DNA from 2 places in the Uliginosibacterium sangjuense genome. Region 1 is predicted to be linked to the other one. Evidence: predicted binding sites of a transcription regulator. Region 1 holds the regulator's gene; the other holds the start of a gene.
What was found. Region 1 encodes LexA, which represses DNA repair genes until DNA is damaged. Its sites were predicted from a motif close to ACTGTATNTANATACAGT; they were not measured.
Positions count from the first base shown of each region.

Region 2: imuA (translesion DNA synthesis-associated protein ImuA) is a predicted target of LexA. The motif match lies at 3,446-3,463, and genes of this name have one in related genera.

Region 1 covers NZ_CP101132.1:2,916,512-2,921,280, reverse strand. The annotation lists gene NMB43_RS13535 (MFS transporter) at 1-23, opposite strand, end outside; gene NMB43_RS13530 (MFS transporter) at 133-1,332, shown strand; gene NMB43_RS13525 (ZIP family metal transporter) at 1,435-2,346, shown strand; gene lexA (transcriptional repressor LexA) at 2,455-3,057, shown strand; gene NMB43_RS13515 (hypothetical protein) at 3,111-3,287, shown strand; gene queD (6-carboxytetrahydropterin synthase QueD) at 3,328-3,786, opposite strand; gene NMB43_RS13505 (helix-turn-helix domain-containing protein) at 4,020-4,313, opposite strand; gene NMB43_RS13500 (aspartate kinase) at 4,729-4,769, shown strand, end outside.
Region 2 covers NZ_CP101132.1:1,702,327-1,707,095, forward strand. The annotation lists gene parC (DNA topoisomerase IV subunit A) at 1-729, shown strand, start outside; gene NMB43_RS07765 (alpha/beta hydrolase) at 777-1,808, opposite strand; gene NMB43_RS07770 (branched-chain amino acid ABC transporter substrate-binding protein) at 2,034-3,218, shown strand; gene imuA (translesion DNA synthesis-associated protein ImuA) at 3,488-4,180, shown strand; gene NMB43_RS07780 (Y-family DNA polymerase) at 4,264-4,769, shown strand, end outside.

The sequences.
Region 1 (4,769 bases):
CGGTAGGCGAAGATTTCTCTCATCGGCCGCGATTATCCGCTTTATCCGGGCAGGTCGTGGAAGGCAACCGTTACAATTCATGCCCGAGTCATCCCAGATGCCGCGCTACGACACGGCTCGTCCCCAAGCCCCATGAATCCCCCGCTGAGTGAGGCGCGCGAACGCGCGCTGCTGGTCATCCTGATGCTGGTGCAATTCACCGCCATCGTGGATTTCATGATCATGATGCCGTTGTCGCCGCAGTTGATGAGCGAGATGCGCATCGGCACCGCTGAGTTCGGCATGCTGGTGTCGGCCTATTCGCTGGCGGCCGGCCTGTCGGCGCTGCTTGCCGCCTCGCTGGCCGATCGCTATGACCGGCGCAGCGCGCTGCTGGCCACCTATGTCGGGCTGACCTTGGCCACGCTGGCCTGTGCCCTGGCGCCGGGCCACTGGAGCCTGCTCGCGGCCCGCGCCGTGGCGGGCATCTTTGGCGGCGTGCTGGGCTCGATCACCTTTGCCATCGTGGGCGACGTGGTGGCCCCGCCGCGGCGCGGGCGTGCCATGTCCATGGTCATGATGGGCTTTTCGCTGGCCGCCGTGGCGGGGGTGCCGGCGGGGCTGCTGCTGGCCAGCCATGCCGGCTGGCGCATGCCGTTTGCTGTCCTCACCGGCCTGTGCGGTCTCGTCCTGTTGTTCGCCTGGCGTACTGTGCCTGCCGTGCGCGGGCACCTGGGGCAGGCACGTATCAGCATGCTGGCGAGCTACCGTGAGCTGCTGTCGGTGCCCAACCACTGGTGGGCTTTTGCTGTGACCGCGCTGGTCATGTTCGCCGGCTTCCTGGTGATTCCTTATATCGCGCCCTCGCTGGTCGCCAACGTGGGCTTGGCGCCGGCCGAGCTGAGCTGGATCTATCTGGTGGGTGGTGCGGTGACACTGGTGACGCGGCCGTGGATCGGCGGCCTGACCGATCGTCACCCCTATGCGCGTGTGCTTACCTGGATGGTGCTGGCGAGTTTCGTCCCCATCGTGCTGGTGACACAGACTCTGCTCCTGAGTCTGGGCTGGCAATTGCTCATCGCAGCCCTCTTCTTCATCTTCGTCAGCGGCCGCTTCATCCCAGCGACCGCCTTGGTCACGGCGGCGACCGAAATGCGCTTGCGCGGTCGCGTGATGGCCTTCAACTCGGCGGTGCAGAACCTGGCCTCAGGTGCGGCGGCTTTCATCGCTGGCGCCATGATGCAGGCCGGGGAGGGCGGGAGCCTGCTGGGTTACGACTGGGTCGGCTACCTCAGTTGCGCGATCGGCCTGCTGTCGATCTGGGCCGCCCGACGCGTTCACCGCGTGAATTGACCATGTGATTTAACTATCAATATTCTTTGATAGATTAATTGGATTGATTAAAAGGGTTTCCATAGACTGGGTCCATCGCATTCGCCCAGTACGGAGACCGCCATGCGCAGCCTCGCCAGATATCTCGCCCTGCCTCGCCCACTTTCCAGTCGCCGCCTGGCGGGCTTGCTCCTGGTCGCAACGGGCTTCGTCCTGCTCGCGACGCAAACCTGGTCAGCCCTGATTGCGCAACTGAGTCCGCCTGCCGTGCGCGCGCTTGAAGGTGGCGCCATGGGGGCGCTTGCGACCGCGTTGGGGGCCTTGCCCGTGCTGGCCATGCGGCGCATCCCTACACGTGTGGCCGATGGTCTGCTCGGTTTCGGCGCAGGTGTGATGCTGGCGGCCACTGCCTTCTCGCTGATCGTGCCCGGACTGGCCGCCGCGCGGGATCTTGGCTTAGGCAAGTGGGCGGCCGGTGGCCTCGTCAGCATGGGGCTCGTGCTGGGCGTGCTGGCCCTGCTGTGGTTTGACCGCGTGATGCCGCACGTCCACTTCGATGCCACGGGACAGGAAACCCGGACCGCGTCTGCAGTGCTGCCTTCGCGCATCCTCCTGTTCGTCATCGCCATCGCGCTCCACAACATTCCTGAAGGCATGGCGGTCGGCGTCGCAGCCGGCGCGGGGGCCGCCGGTGCCGATGGCCTGGCGACCGGTATCGCGCTGCAGGATGTGCCGGAGGGCCTGGTGGTGGCGCTGGCTTTGGCTGGCGCCGGTCTCTCACGCGCCAAAGCTGCCTTGGCCGGTGCGCTGACGGGGCTCGTCGAACCGCTGTTCGCAGTGCTGGGCGCGATTGCGGTGGGCGTGTCGGCCAGCCTCCTGCCCTGGGGTTTGGCCTTCGCTGCGGGCGCCATGCTGTTCGCGGTGAGTCACGAAATCATCCCGGAATCCCATCGCAACGGTCACGAGCGAGATGCCACCATCGGCCTGTCCATCGGCTTCTGCGTGATGATGGTGATGGACACAGCGTTGGCCTGAGCCCCCAGGTGTCTTGGGGCAGCTGGCGGCGGCAGAGCGTTGACTTGCAATTTCAGGATTCCTGTATGAATATACAGTCAATAGAGATTGCGAGGAAACCAAGCAGCCATGGACGACCTGACGCCCCGCCAACGCGAAATCCTGGATTTCATCCGTAGCGCCGTCGAGCATAACGGCGCTCCGCCGACACGGGCCGAAATTTGCACAGCTTTCGGTTTCGCTTCGCCGAATGCTGCGGAGGCTCATCTCAAGGCGCTCGCCAAGAAGGGGGCGATCCAGCTCGAAGGCGGCTCGGCGCGTGGGATCCGTTTGACCGAAGCACTGGGGTTGCCGGTGGTCGGTCGCGTGGCTGCCGGCTCGCCGATCTTGTCTGAAACCAGTATCGACCGCCGTGTGCGCGTCGATCCCGACATGTTCGGCTTGCGTGCCGATTTCCTGCTGCGTGTGCGCGGTCTGTCGATGATCGAAGCCGGCATCCTGGAGGGCGATCTCATTGCCGTGCATCGCACGGCCAACGTGCGCGACGGCCAGATCATTGTGGCGCGCGTGGACGACGAGGTGACCGTCAAGCGACTGCGCCGACGCAACGGTCAGGTCGAACTGCTGCCGGAAAACCGCGACATGGCGCCCATCGTGATCGATCCGCAGCGCCAGTCCCTGACTATCGAAGGTGTCGTTGTCGGCTTGATCCGCGACGAATTCGACGCCTGAGCCACGACGCTGCCCACAGCGCCATTCTCTCCCCAATGCGAGGACACATTGCCATGAACGCCAACCGCCAACTGTGCTGCGCCAGCAGCCAACATCCGTCTCGTCCCGTGTCACGCCGTGCGGCCGATCGCTCCTGGGCCAAGGCCATGCTCGACGTGCTGTATCGGCGCGGTCGTAGCTACGGCTTGCTGACCCTGTACGAAGAGTCGCGGCTGAATTCCGGGCGTTGAACCGGCGGGCCCTGGCGGGGCATGGAATGCGAGACCGGCCTTATTCGGCCAGCATTTGTGCGCGTGTCGCGTCCGCCCAGCAGTTGGGTGTCTCGTACAAGCGTACGCTTTCCAGCGTCAACTGCTTGTCGCAGATCTCGCCAATGCGTGGTGCCAGTTGGCGGAAAGCCACGGCCACGAGGTTCTCGGCGGTCGGCACGACATCAAGCACCACTGTGCGGTGCTCTGGTAGCGTCTGCAAGAAATCCAGGATCGCGGTGTCTCCGCGGTAGACCAGGAAGGCGTGGTCCCATTGGTCCACGATCTCGGCCTTCACCACCGCTTTGATCTCCGAGAAGTCCAGCACCATCCCATTGCGTGGGTTGCCATCCTGCTGCGTGATGCGGCCCGAAACCGTGACCTCGATGGCATAGCGATGACCGTGCAGATGACGGCATAGGCTGCGGTGGTCGGGGATGCGATGTCCTGCATCGAACTCGAGACGACGGGTGATGAGCACGGGAGACCTGCTGGAATGGCGGGAACGCTGAGCGGGTATTGGTTGTTCGATACAACCAATAACGACATCAATGAGGTGCTGATTCTACCAGCGGCGTACCTGCCTGCGAGGAGCTGCGACGCCAAAGGGCTGGGCGATCAAACTGGTCGGCTGAAACGCCTTAGACCAGGCAGAGAAGCGGGGCGGGAGGCGCCCAGCGCGGCGACCGGGAGGTCGCCGCGCGCGGAAGAAAATTACTTTTCCTTCTTCTTGGCCTTCGCTTCCTTCTTCAGGCTCTTGTACAGGTCCTGATTGTGGGCGCGCAGGTATTCGATGACCTCGAAGTCATCCTTGCGGATCTTGTCGATGTCGATGCGCTCGACATGGACCAGGCGAAGCAAGGCCTGAACGGGGCGGGGAATGTCGCGACCGCTTTCATAGCGCGAGCCCCCGCTTTGGGTCACCCCGATCTGTGACCAGAACTCCGATTGGTTCAGGCCGAGTTTGCGACGAATCTCGCGCACATCCAGATTCTCGACGGTTTTCATATGATCTCTTACCTCATCCACGAAGATGTTGAACGCACGACCTCCAGACCAGACGATTCTTCTCGTAACTATCTGCCAAGCTCGGCAGTGCCTGGTCGAACTGACAAGTTGTATGGCATACCGCTTCGTTGTCAGCTTGCTATAACTAAAGTTATAGCTTGGGTTAGTATAGATCAATATTTCAGCAACATACAAGGAAGCTGGGCGCGGGTGCGCCATGCGTCACGAATATTTGAGCCCGGAATCCGTAGGCCGACCACAAAGGCTGTCGTGGGCGCCGAACTGCCATGGTAGTCGCGGCACAAGAATGCTGGCTGCGGCGGAGTGTCTGGCATCTGCCAAGTATTGGGAATTCTTCGAGAGAGGATTGCGCTAAAATAGCGAGCTTTTAGCCACTCGTACCCTAGTCCCGAAAATGGCGCTGATTGTTCAAAAGTATGGCGGTACCTCGGTCGG
Region 2 (4,769 bases), 1.2 Mb from region 1:
CTGGACGAGCCGGTCACCGTGATCCTGTCGAAGAATGGCTGGGTGCGCACCCGCCAGGGCCATGGCATCGACCCGCAGACGCTGAGCTACAAGCAGGGAGATACCGCCATGCTGGTGGCCGAGGCGCGCACCACCTGGCCGCTGATCCTGGTCGACACCATGGGTCGTGCGTATTCCGTACGCATCTCCGATCTGCCGGGCGGGCGCGGCGATGGCGTACCCATCAGCACGCTGATCGAGCTGCAGCCCGGGGCACGTATCGCGCAGGCGCTGACCGACGACCCGATCCGCGAATACTTCTTCGCCAACTCCGGCAGCTACGGTTTCATCACCAAGCTGGAAGAACTGGTTACGCGTCAGCGCGCCGGCAAGGCCTTCATGACCCTGGAGGACAAGGAGACCGTGCTGGCACCGGCACGCGTCGAGGGTGAATGGCTTGCTGCGGCATCTGCCAATGGTCGCCTGCTCTACTTCCCGCGCGCCGAGATGAAGGTGATGCCACGCGGTCGCGGCATGATCGTCATGGGCCTGGACGAGAAGGAAGAGCTGGTGGCCGTGTGCTGTCCGCCGGTCGATGCCGTCAAGGTGATCGGCGCGGGTCGGGGTGGTAAGGACATCGAACTGGTGGTGAAGGGTGTGGCGCTGGAGGCCTGCCGGGGCAAGCGTGCGCGCAAGGGGGGCACGCTGACACCGAAGGTGAAACCGGTGGGACTGATCAAGGTGGAGTGAGTCAGGACTGAAGCAAAAAGGCGGAGCCAGGCTCCGCCTTTTTGCGTTTACGCCTTTACCCGTTTCAGCCGATAGCTGCGCGTCTCCGGCTGGTACTGGCGGGTCTTGATGTCCTGGGGCTCGGTGCCGTTCAGCACGGCCAGCACGTCGCGCCGCACGGTGTCGTCGAGGCGGTAGTACTGGTGGGTCGTGATGTCGTCCAGGCCGCCGACGACCGGCTCGCAGTTCACCACGCTCACCTTGTCGGGCAGCAGGCGCGCGTTGCGCGGGCCGCCGGCACCAAGGCGGTCCGGATTGCCCTTGGTCACGTCGCTGACCACCAGGGCCTTGTCGCCGGGGTGGTGATAGACCGTGACGCGGCGTGCCATGTCGGGCAGCCCGGCCAGCTTGTGTTCCAGCTCGAAGGCGTCGTCGTCCTCATCGGCCGCAAACAGCACGATCTGGTCGAGCAGGCGGCGCAGCTTGCTGCCGGTGCTGCCGCGGATGCCTTGCAGCGCCCAGCGCAGCGCGTAGTTGCCCATGCTGTGGGCGAACAGATGCACGCGCTGGCCGCAGAAGTCCTCGGGGCGCGAACTGCTGAGAAAGCTGGCGAGCTTCTGCAGGCCGCGGCCCAAGGCTACGCCGGATGCACGCGCGTCGTCGCGGTCGCTGGCGTAGGCCTTGAAGGGCAGCATGGAGCCGTCCGACGGCCAGGTGAACAGGAAGAAGCTCATTGGCCTGTCGCCATAGAAGGCCTTGAGCTGCGCGGTGCGCTGGATCGCCTCGGCGAAGCTGTAGTTGAAGCCGTGGATGGAGATCACGCAGTCCTGCTTCTGCGCCTGCATCTCGCGCTGCACCTCCTCGAAGATCGCCTTGCTGCCCAGCTTCTGTTTGCTGAGATCGCCCACGCTGGCGGCAGCGAGACCGACGTCCAGTTTTTCGTCGGCCACCGTGAGCGTGTACTTGTCGAGTTTCTTGCCGCTGACATCCGCCCAGCCAAAGCGCAGGTCGGTCAGCCCGTTGGCGCTGAAAGTCTTGCCGAAGTCGGTGGGTTTGTCGGGGTCGTTGGGATTGCGGTTGGTGGCGAAATAGATGCGCATGGACTCTTCTCCTTTGTGGTGTGCTTTGGGGCTGGCGCGGATCGTCTCGCCAGACTGTAGGTTAGAGGGCTCAGGTGACGGCGCAAGCACAGCCTGCGGGCTTGCCCGGGAGGGTAGTGGTCGCCCGCAGGGGCACGGGTTTGTTGACCCAGCCTGGCGTCGGGCGCATCGTTTTCGGTCAACATCTGTTTCTTTGCCCTGATCCACTCCACGGAGACATCCCTTATGACGACTCGCAATCCCTTGCGCCTGCTGCCTCTGGCGGGCCTGGCACTGCTTGCTGCCGCCTGCAGCCCGAAGAAGGACGAGGCAGCCGCACCGGCGGCGGCACCCGCAGCCGAAGTCCAGGTCGTCAAGATCGGCTTCTCGGCACCGCTGACCGGCCCACAGGCCCATTACGGCAAGGGTTATCAGAACGGTGTGCAACTGGCCATCGACGACGTGAACGAAACGAAACCGGTGATTGGTGGCAAGGCGGTGAAGTTCGAGCTGTTCGCCGAGGACGACATGGCCGACCCGAAGACGGCGACGCAGGTGGCGCAGCGCATTCTCGATGGCGGCATCAAGGGCATGATCGGCCACTTCAACTCGGGTACCTCGATCCCGGCGTCGAAGGTGTACTCGGACGCCGGCATGCCGCAGATCGCCATGGCGACCGCGCCGGCCTTCACCCAGCAGGGCTTCAAGACGACCTTCCGCTCGATGACCTCCGACACCCAGCAAGGCTCGGTGATGGGGCGTTACGTGGTGGAGAAGCTCGGCGCGAAGAAGATCGCGATCATCGATGACCGTACCGCCTACGGTCAGGGCCTGGCGGATGAGTTCGAAAAGGCGGCCAAGGCGGCCGGCGGCAACATCGTGGCGCGCGAGTTCACCACCGACAAAGCCAGCGACTTCATGGCCATCCTCACCAAGATCAAGGGGGCCAAGCCGGACGCGGTGTTCTTCGGTGGTACCGATGCGCAGTCCGGCCCGATGGCCAAACAGATGCGCCAGATTGGCGTCAAGGTCCCCCTGGTGTCGGGCGAGATGACGCGTTCGGACACCTTCCTCAAACTGGCGGGCGAAGCGGCCGAAGGCACCATTGCCTCGCTGGCGGGTGTGCCGCTCGACAAGATGCCCGGCGGCAAGGAGTTCGAGGCGCGCTTCAAGGCCCGCTTTGGCGACATGGAGATCTACTCGCCCTATGGTTACGACGCGACGCGCGTGCTGTTGGCGGCGATGCAGAAGGCGGATTCCGTGGAGCCCGCCACCTATCTCCCGGTGCTGGCGACGATCCAGCATGCCGGCGTGACCGCGCCGGACATCGCCTATGACGAGAAGGGCGACCTCAAGAGCGGCGGCATCACCGTCTACAAGGTGGAGAAGGGCGCCTGGACGGTGCTGGAGAGCATCGGCGGCGCGCAGTAAGGCTGCGTCGTCTAGCACGGATCGACAGGCCGGCTTTGCCGGCCTGTTTCTTTTCCGCATGTCATTCCCGCGAAAGCGGGAATCCACGTGTTCCCATAGTGCTGGCTCTTCACGCGAAAGTGGATTCCCGCTTTCGCGGGAATGACGAGCCCCTCTGCGTCGACAAGTCAGAGGCATGAGTGCTGGGCATGGAGCGAACCGGCAAGTGGACTGGCAAGTTTTGTTTTGCTGTATAAAAATACAGATAAACACAACCCTCTCTTCGCGCCATGTCCGCCTTGCCTTCCCTGCAGACCGTCCTGCAACGCCCCGATGTCTGGCGCGGCGACCGCTTGGCCGCGCTGGACAAGGCGGCCATTCCGACCGGCTTTGCGCCGCTTGACGAGGCCTTGCCCGGCGCAGGCTGGCCGCGTGGGGCGCTGATCGAGTTGCTGGCGGCACAGCAAGGCATCGGTGAGCTGTCCTTGCTCTTGCCCGCCTTGCGCGCGTGCGCCGCCGAGGCGCCCATCGTGCTGGTCGCCCCGCCGGGTGAGGTGCATGCGCCGGCCTGGGCGGCGCAGTTTCCACTGGCCCGCCTGCTGCTCGTGCGTGCTGGGCGGGACGACATTGCCTGGAGCACCGAGCTGCTGCTCGCCAGCGGTGGCGTGGGCGCGGTGCTGGCCTGGCTGCCGGCGCAGACCGACAACAAATCCCTGCGTCGCCTGCAATTGGCGGCCGAGGGGCGCCGCGGCCTGGCTTTCCTGTGCCGTCCGCAGGCTGCCGCGCAGGCGGCATCGCCGGCACCCCTGCGTCTGCAATTGACGGGCAGTGCCCAGGGCTTGCGGGTGGATATCCTGAAGCGGCGTGGGCCGGTCTGCGCGCAGCCGCTCTGGCTGAACGTGGCGCGCCCGGTGGCGCTGGCGCGGCAGGTGTCAGGAGGCGCGCCGGCACCCGTCAAGCCCCATCTGGTGACACAGGGGTGAGCGGGATGCCGGGCGATTCCTCCGCGCTTCTTCTTGTGCGTGACGGCAGCCTGGCGTGCCGATGGCCGTGTTGCGCCTGAGCCATGGATGCGTCTCGACCTGCCAGCCTGTGGCTGGCGCTCCGCCTCTTCCGTCTGCCGCTTGAATGGGGCGGCGCCCCGCCGGCCGAGCCGAGCGTGGTGGTCGAGGCGCATCGCGTGTGGTGTGCCAACGCGGCTGCCGAAGCCCTGGGCATACAGGTCGGGCTACGCCTGGCCGCCGCCTTGGGCATGGCGCCAGGGTTGTTGGTGCAGGAACGCAAGCCGCAGCAGGAGCAGGCGGCGCTGCAGCGCCTGGCCTGTTGGGCGGGGGGCTTCACGCCCGAGGTCTGCCTGGCCGCCGAGGATGAGCTCTTGCTCGAAATCGGTGGCTGCCTGCGTCTCTTCGGCGGCCTGGATGTCTTGCTCGACGCCATCCGCACCGGTCTGCACGCGCAGGCCTATTCCTTTCACATGGCGCTCGCGCCTACACCCCTGGCAGCGCAATGGTTGGTGCGTGCCGGGGCGGAAGCCCGCTGCGTCGATCCGGCTGCCTTGCCTGAGGTCCTCGG